One region of the Halomonas sp. MMH1-48 genome, then DNA from elsewhere that is predicted to be linked to it. Evidence: predicted binding sites of a transcription regulator. Region 1 holds the regulator's gene; each other region holds the start of a gene.
The links. The regulator sigma-54, encoded in region 1, starts transcription at its own class of promoters, with help from an activator protein. The targets are predictions, from matches to a motif close to TGGCACNNNNNTTGCTNT.

Region 1 (2,269 bases):
CAATGTGGGTATCGACGATCTGGATTTGACCCACGCGCCCATGCACGAACGCGCCATGGCAGGCATTGGGTATCTTCCCCAAGAGGCCTCGATTTTTCGCAAGCTCTCGGTAGCCGATAACATCATGGCCATCCTCGAGACGCGCAAAACGCTCGATCGCAGTGCCAGAGAAGCTCGCCTGGAGTCACTGCTCGAAGATTTTCATATCACCCATATTCGTGACAACCTAGGCATGAGCCTCTCAGGAGGCGAGCGCCGTCGAGTAGAGATCGCGCGGTCGCTGGCCACCGAGCCCGCGTTCATTCTACTCGACGAACCCTTTGCCGGGGTCGACCCTATTTCGGTCGGCGAAATCAAAACCATTATCCGTGCACTCAAAAAACGCCACATCGGCGTCTTGATCACCGACCACAACGTGCGTGAAACCCTGGATATTTGCGATATCGCCTACATCGTTGGCGATGGCCACATCATCGCCAGTGGGAACGCCCAGGAGATTCTCAATAACCAAAAGGTTCGCGACGTCTATCTGGGCGCTGATTTCCGGCTCTAAACCGAGGCCTGACCAAACTTTTCTTTTAGTGGCATGCTTATTGCACTTGCACGTAGCCATAACTCGCTCTAGGGTGGAGCTTTCTGATTAACGAGTGGTTCTCAGATGGTCATGAAAGCTTCTCTCCAATTGCGTATCGGCACACAGCTGACCATGACACCCCAGCTGCAACAGGCCATTGCCCTGCTGCAGCTCTCTACGCTGGACCTCCGTCAAGAAATTCAGCAAGCGCTTGACGCCAACCCTATGCTCGAGCAAGAGGACGAGTTTGGAGAGCAGGCAGTCAGCGAGCCGCAAGAGGCCGAGTGGTCTGACAGCATTCCCAACGAACTCTCCGTCGACAGCGACTGGTCGGACACCTACCAAGACATGGGCAGTCTGAGCGGTGGTAGCGAAGGACCCGACTTCGAGCGCCAAGCCGCTGGCCAAAGCCTTCATGGCCATTTGCTGTGGCAACTGGCCATGACCGATGTCAGCTCACGGGAATATGCAATTGCGGAGAGCCTGATCGATGCGCTGGACGCCAATGGTTATCTTACCCAGCCGCTCAACGACATTCGTGAAGGGCTCAAAGCACAAGGTCATGACGGCTTGAGCCAACGGGAAGTGGAAAATACCCTACTGCGCTTGCAGCAGTTCGAGCCGACCGGCGTATTCGCTCGCGACCTGCGCGAATGTCTGATGCTTCAACTTGCTGCGTTGCCGGAAGACACCCCGCTATTGATGCCAGCCAAACGGCTGGTACGACAGTTTTTGGAGGCGCTAGGCAAAGACGATATGCGCCTCCTCAAGCGCCGTTTGAGCCTGGACGATGAGCAGTTGGATGACGTCATTCGATTAATTCGCAGCCTCGACCCCCGACCCGGCAGCGCCTACGGCGTGACCGACGATAGCTACATCACTCCCGATCTGGTCGTGCGCCATGACAACGAAGGCTGGCATTTAGAGCTCAACCCGGACGCTCTTCCACGGCTACGCATCCAACCCGACTACGCCAGCTTGATCAAACGCGCCGACAAGAGCCAGGACAACCAGTTCTTGAAAGAGCACCTTCAAGAAGCGCGCTGGCTGATCAAAAGCCTCTCTAGCCGCAATGACACCTTGCTGCGCGTGGGGCGTGAAATCATCGCTCGCCAAATTGGCTTTCTAGAGCACGGCGAAGAGGCCATGAAGCCGCTGATCTTGGCCGACATCGCCGAAGCCGTAGAGATGCATGAGTCGACCATTTCCCGCGTGACGACACAGAAGTTCATTCATACACCGCGTGGCGTGTTCGAGTTGAAATACTTTTTCTCCAGTCAAGTCAGTGGCCAAGACGGCGGCGACAGCCACTCGAGCACGGCCATTCGCGCACGTATCAAAAAGCTCATTCAAGAGGAGCCCTCAGGCAAACCGCTCTCCGATAGTCGCTTGGTGACGCTTCTCGAAGAGGGCGGAATAAGCGTGGCACGACGTACCGTCGCGAAATATCGCGAGTCGATGGGCATTCCCTCTTCGAGCGAGCGCCGCCGTTTACGCTAGTTAAACGCTTGGTCGTGACAAACTCACCGCAAGGGCTTTGCAATAGCGTAAAAAGGGTTACAATCGAAGTACAGCCCGATGGATAAGGAGCACGTCAATGCAAGTAAACATCACTGGTCATCACGTTGAACTGACTGACGCCTTGCGTGACTACGTTAACGAAAAGCTGGAACGCGTCGAACGACACTACGACAA
Region 2 (2,269 bases), on a different contig from region 1:
CAATCAAATGGCCCGCCATGACCAAAAAGGGTGGCGGGCCGGGGTCAAGCGAGACGCTTAGCGAATCGGCGGTGCGTACTGGAAGCCGCCTTGGTTCCACAGGGCGTTGACACCGCGTTCGATTTCCAGCGGTGAACCCATACCTACGTTGCGCTCGAAGCTTTCACCGTAGTTACCCACTTGGCTCAGGATGTTATAGGCCCAGTCGGCGTCAAGACCCATGCCTTCACCATAGTTGCCGTCCTGGCCGAGTAGACGCGCTACGTCCGGGTTATCGGAGCTGAGCATCTCTTCTGCGTTCTCGCTGGTCACGCCGTACTCTTCACCGTTGATCATGGCGAACAGCGACCACTTCACGATGTTGAACCACAGATCGTCCCCCTGACGTACGACCGGGCCCAGCGGCTCTTTGGAAATGACGTCGGGCAGAATCATCGCGCCCGACGGGTCGTCGAGCTGAATGCGCAGGGCCGCCAGCTGAGAAGTGTCAGACGTCAGAACGTCACAGCGGCCAGCCTGGAAGCCACCTACGGTTTGCTCGGAGGTATCGAAAACGATGGGGTCGAACTCCATTCCGTTGGCACGGAAGTAATCAGCCAGGTTCAGCTCGGTAGTGGTGCCTGATTGAATACAAATCGCCGCGCCATCCAGCTCGGCCGCGCTGGTGATACCCAGGTCGCGAGAGACCATGAAGCCCTGGCCGTCGTAGAAGTTAACGCCGGTGAAGTTCAGACCCAGGGTAGTGTCGCGGGTCGTGGTCCAGGTGGTGTTACGAGACAGAACGTCCACTTCGCCGGACTGCAGCGCGGTGAAACGCTCGACGGCGTTCAAAGAGATGTAGTTGACGGCATCGGCGTCGCCCAGTACCGCAGCGGCCACGGCACGGCATACGTCAACGTCGAGGCCCTGCCAGTTACCGTTATCGTCCGGGGCGGAAAAACCTGGCAGGCCGTCGCTGACGCCACACTGTACGGCACCACGTTCGCGGGTATCTTCCAGCGTATCGGCTTGGGCGGTCGCCACGCCCGCAAGAGAGATGGCGCCTGCGGAGGCCAGAAGTACCAGGTGTTTCTTATTGATCATGTTGTGTTCCCCTTCCTCGATTTAGTGTCGTTATGCATGGTGATGCATCACTAAAAGCTAGCAAGGAAGGTGCCAAAAAAGATATGTCGTCAAATTCAGCGCTTTTCAACGTAAAATCAGCGAATTTAACGAAGGTCTTGGTGCAAAAAAGTGCGCCAGCGGCTACGCACTGCGCCTTTTTGGTGCGCAGCCGCTGGCGAGTGACCGAGCGCACTAGCGAATGGGCGGCGCGTACTGAATGCCCCCATCTTTCCACAGGGCATTCAGGCCACGGGCAATGTTGAAGTCGGAGTGGGTGCCCACGTTGCGTTCATAAATATCCGCATAGTTACCGACCTGTTTGACGATTTGGTAAGCCCAATCTGATTGTAGGCCCATGGCCTCACCAAAATCACCGTCTTGCCCAAGCAGGCGCATCACATCGGGATTTTCTGAGCTTAGCTGCTCATCCACGTTGGCTTGGCTGACGCCCAGCTCTTCGGCATTCAGCATGGCAAACAGTGACCACTTCACGATGTTGAACCACTGATCATCGCCTTGGCGTACGGCGGGGCCTAGCGGCTCTTTAGAGATGATTTCCGGTAGGACGACGGCCATGTTGGGATCGGCCAGTTGAATGCGCTGGGCGTAGAGCTGCGAGGCATCCGAACTCAAGACGTCGCAGCGGCCTGCTTCGAAGCCCGCAATCGACTGCTCGGGTGAATCGAACACCACCGCATCGTAGGTCATGTCGTTGATACGGAAGTAGTCGGAAAGATTGAGTTCGCTGGTAGTGCCCGACTGCGTACACACCGCCGCGCCATCCAGCTCTTGCGCGCTCTGCACGCCCAAGTCGCTGGCCACCATGAAGGCTTGGCCGTCGTAGTAGCTCACACCGGTAAAGTGCATGCCCAGTGTGGTGTCGCGGCTAGACGTCCAGGTGGTGGTGCGAGAAAGGACATCTACTTCACCTGATTGCAACGCGGCAAAGCGCTCCACCGAATCCAACGGCACGAAGTTGACCTTGCTGGCATCACCCAGCGCGGCGGCCGCCACGGCACGGCACACATCGGTATCCAGACCGCGATACTCGTCGTTATCGTCTAAGGACGAAAAGCCGGGCTGAGCCGCGTTGACGCCGCAGCGCACGCTGTCGCGCTCTTGCACCGTTTGTAGCGTATCGGCCATGGCCGTGGGTACCCATAGG
Region 3 (2,269 bases), on a different contig from region 1:
TACTTCACCGCCGTGCCGGGATGCGCCTGCAGTGCGGCGCTCACGAGCGTTGCGGGTGGCTGCACGTCCTGCTGTGCCTCCACGCGCTTGAGATCGGAGTGGATGAGGCCATCCAGCTCGTCATCGAACAGGTAAAGCGCTCCGGTCAGCGACAGAGTAATCAAAAAAGGCAGGACTAACAGGCCTGCATAAAAGTGCCAGCGCCAAACGGCGCGATACAGATCGAGTGACGCTTTGCGCGCCACCTGGGAAGACGTCATCGTCGTCATACAACGCTCCAAGCGCCCGTGGCGCCGCGCTGGGCGTACCAGCGGCATCACAGGCAAAATAAGTGGTTAGCCACACCCGTTATGGGGTGGCCCGTCATGGGGTGGCAAAGGGGAAATATCGGTGCGTTAAATGAGGCGTGGCGACGGTGGGGCGCGGGAGTGAGCGTGGGGATAGTGACGTGACACTGCAGCGCGCGAAGCGAACACCGAGGGCAGGGGGGTACGCGATGGAAATGCCGTGCTGCCAATGGCGGGTAAGTGTTGAGGGGCGGTCGGCGTATGCTGCCATAAGCCGCAATAATCACAGGGGTGATACCAGCGGTGGAGCGGGTCATGGTCGTGCGGCGACGGGGCGGGCGACGTCGTAGAATGCGTGGCATGCTGGCCATGGGCATGCGCGGTAGCGTGGCCCTGCGCTTGAAACTGCGAGAGGAGCGGCCCGGCAAATACCAGAAAGAGCGCCGCGAACGCCAAGTAGAGCGCTATACGGTACCCCATGGAATTTGCCGAGCGGAAAGGTCGCATCTCACACTACGCTTTGTAAGCGGCTTAAAGAGAGAGAATTGTACAGCTTGACGCGTGAGCAGCGCACTCAGTGCCGTATATGAACGCTGTGGTGTATTGCCGCGAAGGACGCCTTCGGTCATTGAGACTATTTGGTGCAATATCGGATGGCGGTGCTCTTTTTTGGTGCTTGAGAGCGGTAATGAAGCGCATGTCGGTGGAGGTGAACCGTGATGTGGGTGGCTGCGCAGCGCCGATACCACGCTTTCACCATTTTGGCGCACTCTTTGCATTCGTAAGGCAATGATGTATCCACAAGGAAGCGATAGCGCCCCATGATGCTGAGCGAACTTGCCCCACCCGCCGCCGATTCAGGCCACCGTTTCGATGCCGAGCGCCGCTGGGCCGCCTCGCTGGCGCTACGCTTTGCCCATCGCGATGGTGTTACCCGGCTAGTGCAGGCGCGCCACCAAGGACCGTTACGGGTGCAGCGCCCGTTCTATCCAGAGGGCAGCCATGAGGCGTGCCACGTATACGTACTACACCCGCCCGGGGGGCTGGTGAGCGGCGATGCGCTGACCATTCGTGCCCATGTCGAGCGCGGCGCACACGCGCTGCTCACCACCCCCGCTGCCAACAAGCTCTACATAGCTGACAGCCAAGGTGTGGCTTGGACCCAGCACACCGAGCTGACGGTCGAAGAGGGCGGCGCCTTGGAGTGGCTGCCCCAGGAAACCATCGCGTTCGATGGCTCAAAGGGCACTCAGCGCACCCATATCGCGCTACAGGGCCGAGCCCGCTGCTTAGGCTGGGAGGTAATGGCCCTCGGCCGCCCGGCAAGCGACCTGCCCTATGTCTCCGGGCGCATCGAGCAGCACTTTCGCTTGACTCTGGATGGCAAACCGCTGTGGCTTGAACGCCAGCCGCTCGACCCCGGGCACCCACGCTTTGTGGGCCGCTGGGGCCAAGGCGGCGCAACGGTGCAGGCCACGCTCTGGGCGGTGGGCATCGACGATGCCGCTGCGGCTATTGAAGCACTGCGTGAAGCGCTGCCGAGCAACTCCCGCTGGGCGGTGACCGTTCGCCATGGCGTACTGCTATTGCGCTATTTAGGTGCATCCCGAAATGAGGCCTGGGCGCTGTGTGAGCAGGCCTGGCACCTACTGCGGCCCCGTTGGATCGAGCGCAAGGCGCACACGCCGCGTATTTGGCTAACCTGAATCTATCTTTCGAGCACTGCTGGAGAGCAGCCCTATGGAGTTAACCCCACGAGACAAAGACAAGCTGATGCTGTTTACCGCGGCTCAGCTTGCCGAACGCCGCAAAGCGCGCGGCCTGAAACTCAACTACCCCGAAGCCGTGGCGCTGATCAGCTTCGAGATCATGGAAGGCGCACGGGATGGCAAGAGCGTGGCCGATTTGATGAGTTACGGCCGCGAGATCCTGACCCGCGACGACGTGATGGAGGGCGTGGCGGAGATGGTCGATGAAGTGCA

Region 2: MHM37_RS05910 (amino acid ABC transporter substrate-binding protein) is a predicted target of sigma-54. The motif match lies at 1,141-1,158, and genes of this name have one in related genera.
Region 3: MHM37_RS06115 (urease accessory protein UreD) is a predicted target of sigma-54. The motif match lies at 1,050-1,067, and genes of this name have one in related genera.

Annotation. Positions count from the first base shown of each region.
Region 1 covers NZ_JAKRFL010000001.1:413,762-416,030, forward strand. The annotation lists gene lptB (LPS export ABC transporter ATP-binding protein) at 1-553, shown strand, start outside; gene MHM37_RS01990 (RNA polymerase factor sigma-54) at 659-2,074, shown strand; gene raiA (ribosome-associated translation inhibitor RaiA) at 2,172-2,269, shown strand, end outside.
Region 2 covers NZ_JAKRFL010000004.1:173,816-176,084, forward strand. The annotation lists gene MHM37_RS05910 (amino acid ABC transporter substrate-binding protein) at 58-1,083, opposite strand; gene MHM37_RS05915 (amino acid ABC transporter substrate-binding protein) at 1,297-2,269, opposite strand, start outside.
Region 3 covers NZ_JAKRFL010000004.1:217,078-219,346, forward strand. The annotation lists gene MHM37_RS06105 (PepSY domain-containing protein) at 1-269, opposite strand, end outside; gene MHM37_RS06110 (DUF2946 family protein) at 396-767, opposite strand; gene MHM37_RS06115 (urease accessory protein UreD) at 1,109-1,993, shown strand; gene ureA (urease subunit gamma) at 2,028-2,269, shown strand, end outside.